Regions from separate parts of the Arthrobacter sp. T572 genome, predicted to be linked through region 2. Evidence: riboswitches for the same ligand, from Rfam matches in the RefSeq annotation. Region 2 holds a riboswitch; each other region holds the start of a gene.
The links. Region 2 has a riboswitch for S-adenosylmethionine ahead of ACUYMZ_RS10345 (LLM class flavin-dependent oxidoreductase). Riboswitches for the same ligand answer to the same signal wherever they lie in the genome.
Positions count from the first base shown of each region.

Region 1: it holds a riboswitch for S-adenosylmethionine, as region 2 does, so the genes downstream of both, ACUYMZ_RS18420 (DUF1737 domain-containing protein) here and ACUYMZ_RS10345 (LLM class flavin-dependent oxidoreductase) in region 2, are expected to answer to the same signal.
Region 3: it holds a riboswitch for S-adenosylmethionine, as region 2 does, so the genes downstream of both, ACUYMZ_RS06110 (hypothetical protein) here and ACUYMZ_RS10345 (LLM class flavin-dependent oxidoreductase) in region 2, are expected to answer to the same signal.
Region 4: it holds a riboswitch for S-adenosylmethionine, as region 2 does, so the genes downstream of both, ACUYMZ_RS13685 (aminotransferase class V-fold PLP-dependent enzyme) here and ACUYMZ_RS10345 (LLM class flavin-dependent oxidoreductase) in region 2, are expected to answer to the same signal.

Region 1 covers NZ_JBRAZQ010000002.1:3,716,542-3,720,080, reverse strand. Annotated here, with positions in the region: gene ACUYMZ_RS18430 (O-succinylhomoserine sulfhydrylase) at 167-1,375, opposite strand; gene ACUYMZ_RS18425 (rhodanese-like domain-containing protein) at 1,378-1,788, opposite strand; gene ACUYMZ_RS18420 (DUF1737 domain-containing protein) at 1,785-2,051, opposite strand; SAM riboswitch class IV at 2,065-2,177, opposite strand; gene ACUYMZ_RS18415 (SulP family inorganic anion transporter) at 2,256-3,539, opposite strand, start outside.
Region 2 covers NZ_JBRAZQ010000002.1:1,975,324-1,978,862, forward strand. Annotated here, with positions in the region: gene ACUYMZ_RS10335 (NADH:flavin oxidoreductase/NADH oxidase) at 1-446, opposite strand, end outside; gene ACUYMZ_RS10340 (PLP-dependent cysteine synthase family protein) at 443-1,798, opposite strand; SAM riboswitch class IV at 2,108-2,217, shown strand; gene ACUYMZ_RS10345 (LLM class flavin-dependent oxidoreductase) at 2,254-3,345, shown strand; gene ACUYMZ_RS10350 (NtaA/DmoA family FMN-dependent monooxygenase) at 3,378-3,539, shown strand, end outside.
Region 3 covers NZ_JBRAZQ010000002.1:1,046,373-1,049,911, reverse strand. Annotated here, with positions in the region: gene ACUYMZ_RS06125 (sodium:solute symporter family protein) at 1-492, shown strand, start outside; gene ACUYMZ_RS06120 (SRPBCC family protein) at 623-802, opposite strand; gene ACUYMZ_RS06115 (SRPBCC family protein) at 799-1,065, opposite strand; SAM riboswitch class IV at 1,159-1,278, shown strand; gene ACUYMZ_RS06110 (hypothetical protein) at 1,294-1,590, shown strand; gene ACUYMZ_RS06105 (hypothetical protein) at 1,587-1,781, opposite strand; gene ACUYMZ_RS06100 (VIT1/CCC1 transporter family protein) at 2,048-3,229, shown strand; gene ACUYMZ_RS06095 (matrixin family metalloprotease) at 3,339-3,539, shown strand, end outside.
Region 4 covers NZ_JBRAZQ010000002.1:2,692,021-2,695,559, forward strand. Annotated here, with positions in the region: gene rsgA (ribosome small subunit-dependent GTPase A) at 1-913, shown strand, start outside; gene hisN (histidinol-phosphatase) at 968-1,780, shown strand; SAM riboswitch class IV at 1,964-2,077, shown strand; gene ACUYMZ_RS13685 (aminotransferase class V-fold PLP-dependent enzyme) at 2,108-3,502, shown strand.

The DNA of each region.
Region 1 (3,539 bases), 1.7 Mb from region 2:
GATCCAACGGCCTTCTTCCGCCAGCAGCATGCGAAGCCGCTCCGCAGCATCAGCGGTGAGGTACACCCGCTGGACCGGGGAGATCCCCAGGAACCAAACCGCCGTACCGGAAACAATGACTGCTCCGGCACGGCGATAAGGGCGGTTCCCGCTCATGGCATGAAGGTTAGACCTGCTTGAGCGCCTTTTCCAGATCCAAAATCAGGTCGTCCACGTCTTCCAATCCAACGGACAACCGGACCACGCCGTCGGACAGTCCAATGGCGGCCCGTCCCTCCGGTCCCATGGCCCGGTGGGTGGTGGTGGCAGGGTGCGTGATGAGGGACTTGGCGTCGCCCAGGTTGTTGGAAATGTCGATGACCCGCAGGCCGTCCAGCAACGCAAAGGCGGCTTCCTTGGCGCTCCGCCCGGAGGACGGTGACAGTTCGAACGTCAGTACGGTGCCGCCGGCTTTCATCTGCTTGGTGGCGAGCTCATACTGCGGGTGGGACTTAAGCAACGGGTACTTGACCCAGTTGATGGCCGGCTGCTGCTCGAGCCATTCGGCGATTTTCAAAGCCGATGCGGAGCTGTGGTTCACGCGCAGCCCGATGGTTTCAAGGCCCTTGGTGAGGACCCAGGCGTTGAAGGCGGACAGCGACGGTCCGGTATGCCGCATGAGCTGCTTGACGGGGCCGTCAATGAACTCCTTGGTGCCCAGGATCGCTCCACCCATCACGCGGCCTTGGCCATCGATGTGCTTGGTGCCCGAGTAGACGATCACATCGGCGCCCAGCTCACCGCAGCGTTGCAGCAGGGGAGTGGCAAAGACATTGTCGACGACCACAGTCGCCCCGGCGGCATGTGCCAGTTCGCTGACGGCAGCGATGTCCACGATTTCCTGCATCGGGTTGGACGGTGACTCGAAGAAGACGGCCGTGGTCGGCTCGGAGAGCGCCGCGCGCCACTGGTCCAGGTCCGGGCCGTCGACGAACACTGTTTCCACGCCCCAACGCGGCAGGATTTCGTTCAGGATCACAAAGCAGGAACCGAAGAGTGAACGGGCGGCAACCACGCGGTCGCCGGCTGCCAGCAGTGCGCCCAGTGCGGTGAAGACTGCAGACATGCCGGACGCCGTGGCAAAGCAGGCCTCGGTTCCTTCAAGGAGCCGCAGCCGTTCCTGGAACGTGGCCACGGACGGGTTGCCGTAGCGCGAGTAGACAAAGCGTTCGTCTTCGCCGGTGAACGCCCGTTCTGCTGCTGCAGCGGATTCGTAGACGAAGCCGGAATTGAGGAACACCGGCTCGGCGGTTTCCTGGAAGTTGGTACGGTCGAGTCCACCGCGGACGGCCTGGGTGTCAGCGCTCCAGCCGGCGGCGTCAGGATTGAAAGTCACTTTTAGTCGGTCCCCAGGTTGGTGGGCAGGCCACGGTTCTTCCAGCCGTTGACGGTGCGTTCCCCGTAACGGTCAGGTTCGCCCTCGAAGCCTTCCAGGACGTTGTAGGACGTGAATCCGGCCTGCGTTGCGGCGATGGCGGCGGAGATGGAGCGCTGGCCCGAACGGCAGATGAACAGCAGTTCAACGCCGTCAGCCTCGGGAGCCTGCTGCTTCAGGTCGTCGATGAAGGTCGGATTCGGGATGCCGCCGGCGAGGTTCCACTGGATGAACAGGGGATCATTCTCCGTGGCCTTGGTGTCAGGGATGCCGATGTGGGCCCATTCGCCCTCGGTCCGGACATCAACCAGGATGGCGCCGTCCTTAAGCTTGGCCCACGCATCCTGCGGGGTCAGGTCACCTGCGTAGCTCATGCGTGTCCCTCGAATGCTTCTTCGTCTTCGTCGTTTTCCAGTTGGTCCACGGCGTTCGCGACGGCGGCATCCGCACTTGCGATCGCGGCGGGCAGGACGATGGCTTGCGCCACAATCACGTCCGTGCCGTTGAAGGTTGCGGACGGGCTGCCGTGCAGCACATAGCCTTCGGCGAGGGCGTTGCTGATGCGCTCGCAGAATTCGCGGGTATCCGGGCCCGTGATCAGGCGGTAGGCGAGTTTGTCGTCAGTGGGTTCTGGCATTCGTGGTGCTCCTCAGTCACGCTTGCAGTTCGAAGTGTCGATACGCCGAGTAGTCACCTGAGGCACCCCGCCGCGGGAGAGGGTTGCCGACCAGCAAGTCAGGGCTTAACGCTGGTGCTCATTACTCAAGAAAAACGTAACATCCGTGGACGTTCACCTGCATTTGTTGCGGGCATGGCAGCCGTCATGTTGCGTAACCGGTGCCTACTTGTGGTCCTGTCCGGCCAGTTCACGGACCGCCGCACCAACTGTCGAATAGAAGTGGTCAGGAGTGAAGCGGGCAGCCGTGCCCAGCTGGACCAGCTTGTCCTTGACCGGACCCTTCAGCTCGGCGAACACGAGGTCCACGCCCCGTTGGGCCAACCATTCGTCCAGCGTGACAAGGTCGTCCAGGGCTGTGGTGTCGATCCCGGTGATGGGCTCGGCAGCGAGGATGACGTGCGTGATGTGGTCCTCGGCCTCGTCCAGTTCTTCCCGGACGAAAGTGGCCAGGACCTGCCCGTTCCCGAAGAAGAGGGGTGCATCGAACCGGAGGATCAGGAGCCCGGGGATCCTGTCGCCTTCCGGGTGGCGTGCGAGGTCGTGGTATCCGGGGCGGCCCTCCTGGGCGCCGAGCTCCGTACGGTAGGGATTCCATGCCCGCCGCACAAAATCAAGGAGGGCCAGGGCGATGGCCACGAGGATTCCCTGCAGCACGCCAACCAGGAGCACTCCAAGGAACGCCGCCAGCATGACCACGGATTCGCTGCGGCTCATGCGCAGCAGGCGCCGCACTCCCGCGGGATCGGCCAGGGCGACCGCGGCGGCGATCACCACGGCCGCCAAGGTGGCCGACGGCAGGAATTCGGTGACTCCGGGCGCCAGGAGCATGAAGGCGAGCACCAAGGCCGCTCCCACGGCACCCGTGAGTTGGGACTTTGCCCCGGCATCCACCGCAACAGGTGTCCGGGAACTGCTGCCGCAGATGGGAAAGCCACCCAGGACACCCGTTGCTGCGTTGGCTGCACCCAAGGCAGCCATCTCCCTGTTGCCGGAGATCCTCTTCCCTTCTTTCGCTGCCAGGGACTGGGACAGTACTCCGGTGTCAGCGAACGCCATGAGGGCGATGCCGGCCGCCGCCGGGACCAGGGCAAGGGCGTCGCCCCACGTGATGCCACCAAGCGCTGGAGCCGGCAGGCCCTGGGGGAGCGCCCCTGTTACCTTGACGGTATCGCCCAGGTCCAGGAAAGCCGTGGCCAGGCAGGAAGCGACCACGGCCAGCAGGACTCCGGGAACCTTCCATTTCAGGCGGCGCGGAATCCAGATCAGTGCCAGCGAGCCCAGTCCGAGGGCGACGGCGGCAAGGTTGGTGCCTCCGTCCATGACCTGGGTGTAGGCGCCGGCCAATTTCTCCCAGATCGAGTCGCCTTCTGCCTCAATCCCCAGGAAGGCGGGAACCTGGGACAACCCCACGTACAGGGCAAGCCCGTTGAGGTAGCCCAAACGGAT
Region 2 (3,539 bases):
CCCGGGAAGGCCAAGGGGGAGGCAGAGAGCGGAGTCCAACCGCCGTCTTCAAGGGGCAGGGCGCCCGGTGCCGCCTCCCAAGGCAAGCGCAGGGACGCTTTCCGGCCTGCGTGGGAAAGCTGGATGCCGATCCTGGCCCCGCGTTCGTGGACGAAATCGACGATGTCCTGCCAGGCCTGCTCCTGCTGGTCGTTCCACAGCCCTGTGTCCCCCAGGGAGATCCGTGCCTCCGGAGAAACGGCCGTGGCTTCGGCGAAGATCAGGCCGAAGCCGCCCGACGCCCGTGCCCCGAGATGGACCAGGTGCCAGCGTCCCGGAACGCCGTCCGCAGCGGAGTACTGGCACATCGGGGAAAGCCACAGCCGGTTGGCGAACGTCCGCCGTCCCAGGGTGATGGGCTGAAAGAGGCTGACGGTGGTTCGCTTGGCTACAGGAGGCGCGTTCACGCGCGTGCCTGCCCGCGAAACGCAGCGGATATCCGGCCATCGACCAGCACTGCAACGACCCCGGAACCTGCCGCTTCCCGGGCGGGCAGACCCGCTGCCAGTGTGCGGTACCCGAGTCCCGCGGTAACGGCCGGGGAAGCATCGTCCACAGCACTCAACGACTCCAGCGTCACCACCGCCGCTACCTCGCGCGGGTGGACGGTTCCGAAGGTGTCGCCGCGGTCCAGAACCAGGAATGCCGGTTCGGCGGGAGCCACCTGGCGGGCATGAAGTACGACGGCGGCCTCCGCCGCTGTCAGGGTACTCGCCAGGAGCTGGACTCCGGCAGGCGCGGTGGCGAGCAGCGAGCGAACGGTTCCTTCCGGCGTCGTGGGTTCCAGGAAACCGAGCGAGGTGAGCCAGGCGTCGTCGAAATAGGTGGAGAGGTAGTTCCGGCCGGAGTCCGGCACCACCACCACGATCGTGTGGTGTCCGTCCAGGGTTTCGGCGAGTTGCAGTGCTGCAGCCAGGGCTGTGCCGCCGGTGGCGCCGATCAACAAGCCTTCCTCGCGGGCAGCGCGGCGGGCAGTGAAGATGGCGTCCCGGTCGCTGATGCTGAAGTATTTGTCCACCAAGGCGGTGTCGAAGGCCTCGGGCCAGAGGTCTTCAACGGAGTCCGGGTGCAGGGGATGCCCGGCACCTTCGGTGTATTTGAGGGATCCGTTGCCTCCGCCGTAGCGGGAGTGCTCCGGGTCGGCGGCGATGACCTGGACCGCCCCCTCGCTGGCCTGCTTCAAGTACCGCCCCGTGCCGCTGATGGTCCCGCCGGTTCCGACGCTTGCGACGAAGTGGGTCACGGCCCCTTCGGTGTCGGCCCAGATCTCGGGTCCCGTCCCCGCAAAATGGGCGGCGGGGTTGGCGGGATTGTCGTACTGCAGTGCGAGCCATGCGCCCGGGGTAGAGGCTGCGAACGCCGCCGCCCGGTTGGCGAGGTGGGCCGGGTCCGAGCGTGGCACGAAATCAGCCACCAAGTGCACCTCCGAACCGTAGGCACGGAGCAAACTGATCTTCTCGGCGGCGGTGGCGGCGGGTGCGAAGATCACCGAGCGGTAGCCCAGCTGCGCGGCCACAAGGCTCAACCCGATACCTGTGTTGCCGCTGGTACCCTCAACGACCGTGCCGCCGGGCTCCAGGAGTCCGGCCTCTTCAGCCGCACGGATCATCGACAACGCGGCGCGGTCCTTGACGCTGCCGCCTATGTTCTGGAACTCGAGCTTGGCGTAGATGCGTGGACGCACCCCGCCGCCGAGCTTGTTCAGGCGGAGCAGGGGAGTGGCGCCAATGGCATCCAGGACTGATTCGTGGACGGTCATGGGACCAACGGGCGGATGGAGCTCTGGGTGGCGGACATCATGCTGGGATCGTGGACCTGCACAAGGGTCCCGGGAGGCTTTGGCATGGCACGACACTACGGAGCCTCAAGGCCGGGCCAAAGCTGTTCTGTCACCGCGCTCAACGGGACTCAACCCGGCTCAATCCCACGCAACGGGAAGTCACACAGGACTCCCGGATCGGTCAAAAATGACGAACTTGGCAGCCCTTTGACGCGGTGTTTCCCGGGTTGACTTCCCGCGTCGGGCCGGTTTGTACATTCCTTGGACACGCTCCTAGATTCAATCCCAGGTCAAGAGTCAGCGCGCCAAGGACCGGCTCGCGCTGCGGCAACCCTCAGGCATTGTGTGGCGGGGTGCTCCGGAAACAGACCTGGCCGCAACAGCGGCAAGCGAATGTCAACCGGCCGCACCGCGGCCTCTGAAAAGAGAGAACCATGCCTTCCAATCCTGATTTCCGTTCGCGTGTAGTTGCTTTGGAGCTCGACGGCGATGGGGCCCACCCGGCTGCGTGGCGCAAGGCCCTCCATGATCCGCAGGCACTGTTGGGGGGCCAGCGGATCCGGGAGACTGTCCAGGCCGCCGATATTGCCGGCTTCCACTTGGCTACCTTCAAGGACAGCCGGGTGGTGGACAAAGGAACCACCGGGATACCCGTGCGCCTCGATGCCATCCAGCGGGCAGCCTTTGCCGCGCCGGTCACCCGCTCCCTGGGGCTGGTCCCGGAAGCAGGGACGCTCTTCACCGAGCCGTTCCACCTTGCCACGCAGCTGGCCAGCCTCGACTACTCCTCGCACGGCCGGGCCGGCTGGCTGGTCAACGCGGACAACTTTGCCGGGGAAGCCCGGTCCGTGGGCCGCACGCCGCTTCCCGGGGACGACGTGATCAGCGAGGCAGCCGATGTTGTCCAGGCCAACCGCAGGCTCTGGGACTCCTGGGAAGATGACGCTGTCATCCGCGACGTTGCCACGGGCCGCTACCTGGACCGCGGAAAGCTGCACTATGCCGATTTTGAAGGCGGGCGGTTCGCCGTGAAGGGCCCGTCCATCATTCCGCGTCCACTCCAGGGCCAGCTGGTGGTGTTCGCCCCCGCAAGCCTGCTTCCCGCCGTCGAAGCTGACGTGGCCCTGGTCTCCGCCGGCACGGCCGACGACCTGGCCCAGGCAGCACAAGAGGCAGCGGCGGCAGGTGCGCAGCGGACGGTCGTTGAACTGGATGTGATCCTGGACGCCCGGGGGCAAACCGCAGCCAGCCGGCTTGCGGAGCTTGATGCCCACGAAAAGTGGCAGGGCGGGGCGCGCTACGTGGGCGATCCCGATGGGCTCGTGGAACTCCTCACGGCGCTCTTTGCAGCCGCAGACGGCGTGCGCCTCAAGCCCGCAGTGCTGGACATCGACCTGCCGGAGCTTGCCCGCAAGGTGCTGCCTGAACTGCACAAGTCCGGGCTCGTAACGCCGCCAAAGCCAGGCACGACGCTGCGCGAAATTTTCCGCCTTCCACGCCCCGCCAACCGCTACGCCGCAGCCTGAACAAGGCCAAGAACAAGGCAGAGAGCAGAACCATGACCAAGCATCACCGCATCGCAGGCAACGGCCGGATCCAGTTCGGTGTCTTTTTCCAGGGCGTCAACCACACCACGGTGTGGAAGGACCCGGCCAGCGGCTCGCAGACCGACTTCGAATCCTTCCGCCGCGTGGCCCAGACAGCCGAACGAGGCCTTTTT
Region 3 (3,539 bases), 930 kb from region 2:
CCGTTCGTGGCCGGCTGGTTCGGCAAGACCGTCAACACCGACGACTCCGACAACCCTGAGCACGACGTCAAGGCCAACCGCTACTGGGTCCTGGGACTCGGCATCCTGGCCATCATCATCGCCATCTCCACCAAGGACGTCGTGGCGGCACTGACCATTGCGTACGACATCCTGGTGGGCGGCCTCCTGGTCGCGATCATCGGTGGCCTGGTGTGGAAGCGTGGCACGGGAATTGCCGCCGCTGCGTCCATGGCCGTGGGCTCCGTGGTCACCCTGGGCACCATGATCATCCTTGAGATCAACGCCAAGGCTCCCCTGGACGGCATTTACGCGAACGAGCCCATCTACTATGGCCTGCTCGCCTCTGCGATCGTCTACGTGGCTGTTTCACTGTTCAGCAAGCCCACCGACCCGGCGGTCATGAAGGCCTGGACGGACCGTGTTGCCGGTACCCGCGTGGCCGAGGATGAGCTGAGCTCACCGGCCAAGTAGCTGCAGCTTCTGCAAGCAACGTCCGACGGCGGCGCTTCCCTTTGCGGGGAGCGCCGCCTTGTTGTTTTCCCGGGCCAGGGGACCGAATCCGGCAAACTTCTCGTTGCCCGGGTGCTGTGAGTGGGCAGTGTCAGGCAGCCAGCACCTTGGCGAGGTTCTTGAGGTTGCGGCGGAGGGACAGACCCAGGAACCATTCCACCAGCGGCCCAGGCAGTCTGCCCATCAGGCCCTCCATGGGTGTATTGAGCCGCAGTTGCTCGGTAACGCGGGGCCCGCCGTCAACGGATTCCAGGGTGAACGTCGCCGTCAAATCCCGCTCACCTTCGATCGAGCGGGACACCCCATGCGGCGGGGTGGATCGAATTCCGTATATTCAACCATCCAGTCAAACTGCCGCCCCATGATCCTGGTGGTTCCCCGGCCCCGGGTTCCCAGCCCTGGCGGAGCATCGCCGAGCGGCCCGGACGAAATGACAAAAGCATCATAGGTGGAGAGGTTTTCGAACCGTGCCAGGAAGTCGAAGACCTCCTGCTGGGGCCGGGGAATATCCACGCTTTTCTCTATCGAGGGCATTGGGCCTCCTGGTGCTGACTGATGCTTCCTTGAACAGTGTGTTCCTGCGGACGGGACCGGAACAAGAAGGCCCATGCGGTAGGGTGGTGCCAGCTTCAAGAGAGGTGGCGCCAAGCTCCGACTGGCCACACACCAACCCCATGTTCACGGGTGGTTCGGATGAGGAAGCGGCCCGTTCCGGACCAGAGACAACCGAGCGGGCAAGAGCACTCCCCAGGAGATCCATCCTTGCCGTTCCAAGCCCACCCCCTGAGCGAAACAAACACCCCTGCCCTCCCCCGACGTCCCGGCGTGCCGGTGGTTCCCGGCGTGGACGTTGTCAGGGGAACCGTGACGCTGTTCCTGGACGGCCGCTTGCAGCGGTTCCTCTGCGCGGACGCTCACAGGATGGAACGCGCCCTGGGCCAAGCGGTCCGTCCCACGCGATGGTGCAGCGCGATGCGGACGCTGACGGTGACCGTTGCCGCCGTCGGACAACCTCGGGGGCGCGAGCGGCACTTCCTGCTGAGCGACATGCAGGACTAGAGTTCGTCGTCGTCGTCCTCGCGGAAGTCGTCCGCGTCGTCGATCGGGACCACCCGCTCGTCGTCGTCGGGAGCGTCCACTTCCTCAACCCACGGTTCGTCCACTTCCTGGTCCTCGCCGTAATCGTAGGCAGGATCCGACTCGATGGTTGCCCGTTCGGGGTGGCTTGCGTGCGGTTCGGTGCTGTTCATGCTCCAACCTCCGTGTGGTGGGCCGGCAAGCAGCCCTTCGGCCGAATGCGGGGAGTCCCCCGCCCCTGTCCTTCCATCTGAGCACCGGCCCCGGCGAACGGTCAAGACACCCGACCGGCACGTCGGAACGCAGGTTGAGCGGGGCTCCGAATTAAGGTCCGCCGAACATTCCGGTTGAGGAATACCGGCCAAAAAACCGCGGAAATAAGCGGTACAGTGGGCGGTGCAATGGGGCCGAAACCACCCCACCCAGCACAGGAGATAACGTGCAGAAGCACCATGAATCCCATGATCCGTTGAGCCCCGCTCCGGGTCCCGCCCCTGAAACGGCCCCGGCAGCGGAATCAGCTCCGGCAGCGGAAACGCCGCCACCGCCGTCCGCCTCCGACATCAAGCGCTGGCGCCAGTACCTGGCCGACGAACGGGCCGAAGCCGCGGTGTACCGGGAACTCGCGCAGCGGCGTGAGGGCGAAGAACGCCAGATCCTGCTGGCCCTGTCCGAAGCCGAGGGCCGCCACGAGGCCCACTGGCTCAAACTCCTCGGCGAACACGCCGGAATGCCCAAGGCAGCATCCGGCCGGAGCCGCTTCCTGGGCTTCCTCGCCCGCAACTTCGGATCGGTCTTTGTCCTTGCGCTCGCGCAGCGGGCCGAAGGCAGGTCGCCGTACGGTGCCGAGCCGGCCGCCACGCCCGCCATGGTGGCCGACGAGCAGATCCACGAGGAAGTTGTCCGCGGCCTGGCAACCCGGGGGCGGAACAGGTTGTCGGGCACCTTCCGGGCAGCCGTGTTCGGTGCCAACGACGGCCTGGTGAGCAACCTTTCGCTGGTCATGGGCATGGCGGCCACCGGCGTTCCCAGTTCCGTGGTGCTGATGAGCGGCGTGGCCGGCCTTCTCGCCGGAGCGCTGTCCATGGGTGCCGGCGAGTACGTATCCGTCCGGTCCCAGCGGGAGCTGCTCAGCGCCACCCTCCCCACCCAGGCGACGCTGACCGCGGCACCGTCACTGGACATCGAGCACAACGAACTCGTGCTGGTCTACCTGGCCCGCGGCATGACGCGTGAGGCAGCCGAACACCGCGCCGCCGAACGCCTGGGCCTGTTCAGCTGCGACTGCGACCCCAGCCTGTCCCTGCAGCCGGAAAAGCCGCCCACCGACGACCACGAAACCGTAGGGTCTGCTTGGGGAGCGGCACTGTCCAGCTTCTGTTTCTTCGCCTCCGGAGCCATCGTCCCCATCATCCCCTTCATCTTCGGCATGACGGGCGTGGCCGCGCTGGCAGTAGCCGGTGCGCTGGTGGGCATCGCACTGTTGGCGACGGGCGCCGTCGTGGGCTTGCTGTCCGGAACATCGCCGCTCAGCCGGGGTCTGCGGCAGCTGGCCATCGGCCTGGGGGCAGCGGCCGCCACCTACGGGTTGGGGCTGGCTTTCGGCGCCGCGATCGTTTAGGACGGGCCTTTCCTGGGCACATGTGAATGGACGCCATAGAGCAGGTGCCCGTAATGTTGGTTCGTCCTCCGCGCGGCCCGCGTGACCGGGGCGCAAGGAATGGAGAGCCGTGGAGCCGGAAAGTGAGACGCCGCGCGCGCCGAAACACCGGCGTGCGCTGACCACGTTGAAGGTTGTCCGCGGCCTGCTGATGGCCGCCGTGGCCGCTGTCGTGGCAGTCCTGGTGAGCGGATTTCTCCACGGCGACCCGCGCATCACGGGCCTCTTCCCGGGCGTTGCGCTGCCTGACACCCCGCAGATCGGGCAGGTG
Region 4 (3,539 bases), 720 kb from region 2:
CGAACTCCGCCGGTCCCCTGTGGTCCCCGGTGACTTCGTGGCCCTGGTCGGCGATGTCTCCGGCGGGCCGGACACGCTTGCCCGGCTGGTCCGCGTAGAGGAGCGCAGCACGGTCCTGCGGCGCAGCGCCGACGACACCGACCCCGTTGAACGGGTGGTGGTGGCGAACGCCGACCAGCTGGTGGTTGTAGTGGCCGCGGCCAATCCCGAACCCCGGACCGGTTTCATTGACCGGGCCCTGGTGGCCGCATACGACGCAGGTATTGAACCACTGCTGCTCGTCACCAAGGCTGACGTCAAGGATCCGTCTGAGCTGCTGGCCAATTACGTGAGCCTGGACTTCCCCGTGATCATCAGCCGTACGGCGGACGCAGCCGCATCCGGCATCGATGCCCGGTCGGATGACGGCTTGTCAGCCCGCCTGGACAGCGAAGCCGTGGCAAGTCTGCGCAGCCATTTGGACGGCAAAGTCACGGTCATGCTGGGTCACTCCGGCGTCGGCAAATCCACCATGGTCAACGCCTTGACCGGTGCCGAACGCGCCACAGGCGGCGTCAACGCCGTCACGGGCCGCGGGCGCCACACCTCGTCCTCGGCCCTGGCGCTCAAGCTCGCCGATGCCCCGTCCGGCAGCTGGATTATTGATACTCCCGGCATCCGGTCCTTCGGCCTGGCCCTGGTGGATCCGGACCGCATCCTGCACTCGTTCCCGGACCTGGAGCCCGGCACCGACGCCTGCGACCGCGGTTGCAAGCACGACGCCGGGGCGGTCAACTGCGGCCTCGATGCGTGGGTCAACGAGGGCCACGCGGGTCCCTCCGGTCCGGCCCGGCTGGCATCACTGCGACGACTCCTGGGCGCAGACCCCAGGCTGGAGGCCAAGGAAGCCAAGGAACTGGGAACCGTCAACTAGCCAGCGGGCTTCACGTCCCGCTGCGGGGGAACGTTTCACGATAAGTTTGGTGGCATGACCCAACCCGTTTCCAGCTACAACGACGACCTTCGCCTTGCCCATGTCCTGGCGGATTCCGTGGATGCCCAGACCATGGACCGCTTCAAGGCCCTGGACCTGCAGGTCGAAACCAAGCCAGACCTCACTCCGGTCACAGATGCCGACAAGGCCGCCGAAGAAGCAATCCGCGGCCAGTTGTCCCGTTCCCGGCCGCGGGATGCTGTGCTGGGTGAGGAATTCGGCAGCACGGGTCACGGCTCGCGGCGCTGGATCATCGATCCGATCGACGGCACAAAGAACTTTGTCCGCGGAGTTCCCGTCTGGGCCACACTGATTGCCTTGGTTGACGAGGGGGAGCCAGTGGTGGGGGTCGTCAGCGCTCCCGCCCTGGGCAAACGTTGGTGGGCTGCAAAAGGGATGGGAGCCTACACCGGCCGTTCCCTGGCGTCGGCCACACGGCTCAAGGTTTCCAACGTCTCGCACCTGGCCGATGCCTCCCTGTCCTTCTCGAGCCTGTCGGGTTGGAAGGACCGCGGAAACCTGGAGGAGTTCCTGGGCTTGACGGAAGACGTGTGGCGCACCCGCGCGTACGGGGACTTCTGGTCATACTGCCTTGTTGCCGAGGGCGCGGTGGACATCGCCTGCGAACCGGAGCTCAACCTTTACGACATGGCGGCCCTGGTCCCCATCGTCACCGAGGCCGGTGGCCGGTTCACCTCCCTTGAAGGTGAGGATGGCCCCTTCGGTGGCAACGCCCTGGCGACCAATTCGATCCTCCATTCCGAAGTCCTCAAGCGCTTGAACCCCGAGGTTGACGACCTCCTCTAGCAGCTAATGCCACGGTTGCCACCTGGCAGCCAAGCAGAATTTTCGACGGCGGATGCCACCTTTCGGGGGCATCCGCCGTCTGTTTGTTCGGCAAATCGGCCAAATTTCAACCGGCGTAATAAAGCGCTTAACAATCCGGGCGGCTTTGAAACGGGCGGCGGGCGTGCCCTAACCTCATTTACAGGTCACGAGTGCCAGCGCAAAACCCCGGTTTGCTGGCCGGCAACCCTCCATTCGCGGTGGGGTGCCCCGGGTGACGACCAGGCCGGTCCGGAACGGATACGGCAAGCGCGGATCCCCGGCGGGGTCCCTCTTGAGTGAGGTCACATGAGCACAGCTACGTTCAGTTCCACGATCCAGCCGTCCCCCGGGCAGGAGCTTGCCGCCGGCAGGCCACTGGCCGCCGTCACCGGCGCCGAGCTGCAGGCACCACTGATCCAGGGCGGTCACGTCAGGTACGCCAACCTTGACTACGGAGCATCGGCACCGGCCCTGACCATCGTGTCAGCCTACTTGAACGAGGTCCTCCCCTACTACGCCAGCGTGCACCGGGGCGCCGGTTATGCCTCGCAGATCAGCACCTCGGTGTACGAAAACTCGCGCAACATCGTTCGCGGGTTCGTAGGCGGCCGTCCTGACGATTCCGTGATCTTCACCCGTAACACCACCGACTCGCTGAACCTGCTGGCAGGCTGCCTGCCACAGATCGATGGCAAGCACACCGGTGAAGTCCTGTACCTGGACATCGAACACCATGCCAACCTGCTTCCGTGGCAAGGAGTTCCCCACCGCAGCGTGGTGGCTGATACCACCCTTGCCGGCACCATCGCGAAAATCCGCGGAGAACTCAGCCAGGGTGGCGTCTCCCTGCTGGCTGTCACCGGCGCCTCCAACGTGACCGGCGAAATCCTGCCCATCAAGGAACTCGCAGCCCTGGCCCACGAATACGGTGCCCGGATCGTTGTTGACGCCGCACAGTTGGCACCCCACCGCCCCATCAACATCGCCGCGGCCGACGTCGACTACGTTGTGTTTTCCGGCCACAAGCTCTATGCACCTTTCGGCGCGGGTGTGGTGGTGGGACGCCCGGACTGGCTCGACGCCGGAACCCCGCACCTTGCCGGCGGCGGAGCGGTGCGCGAGGCACGCCTGGACTCCGTCAGCTGGGCAACCGGCCCTGCCCGCCACGAAGGCGGCTCCCCCAACGTGCTTGGTGCAGCAACCCTCGCCCGCGCTGCCCAGGTACTTTCCGGCCTCGATCCGCAGGCATGGCACAACCACGAGGCCGCCATCCGGGCCTACCTGGTGGAAGGCCTGCAGGCCATTGACGGCGTGAGCGTCCACCGGATCTTCAGCGATTCGACCGATACCATCGGTGTGGTCAACTTCTCGGTGGAAGGATTCGACGCCGGACTGGTGGCCGCCTACCTCGCTGCAGAGCACGGTGTGGGCCTCCGCGACGGCCGCTTCTGCGCCCACCCGCTGCTCAAGCGCCTGGGCTTGCCCTCGGGTTCGCTGCGCGCCAGCTTCGGCGTAGGTTCCAGGCTGGAGGACGCCGGGCGCCTGCTGCGCGGCATCGAAGAACTCAAGCGCACCGGCCTGGGCTGGGACTACGTGGTGGATGAAGGCCGCTGGGTACCGGCCAACGACCACCGCACCTACCCGGAATGGGCCCCGAACACCCCGGGTACCGCAGGCGCCGCACCCTGCACCGTGGACTAGCCTGCGCACTGGAACGACTCCCGACCCAACTAAGTAG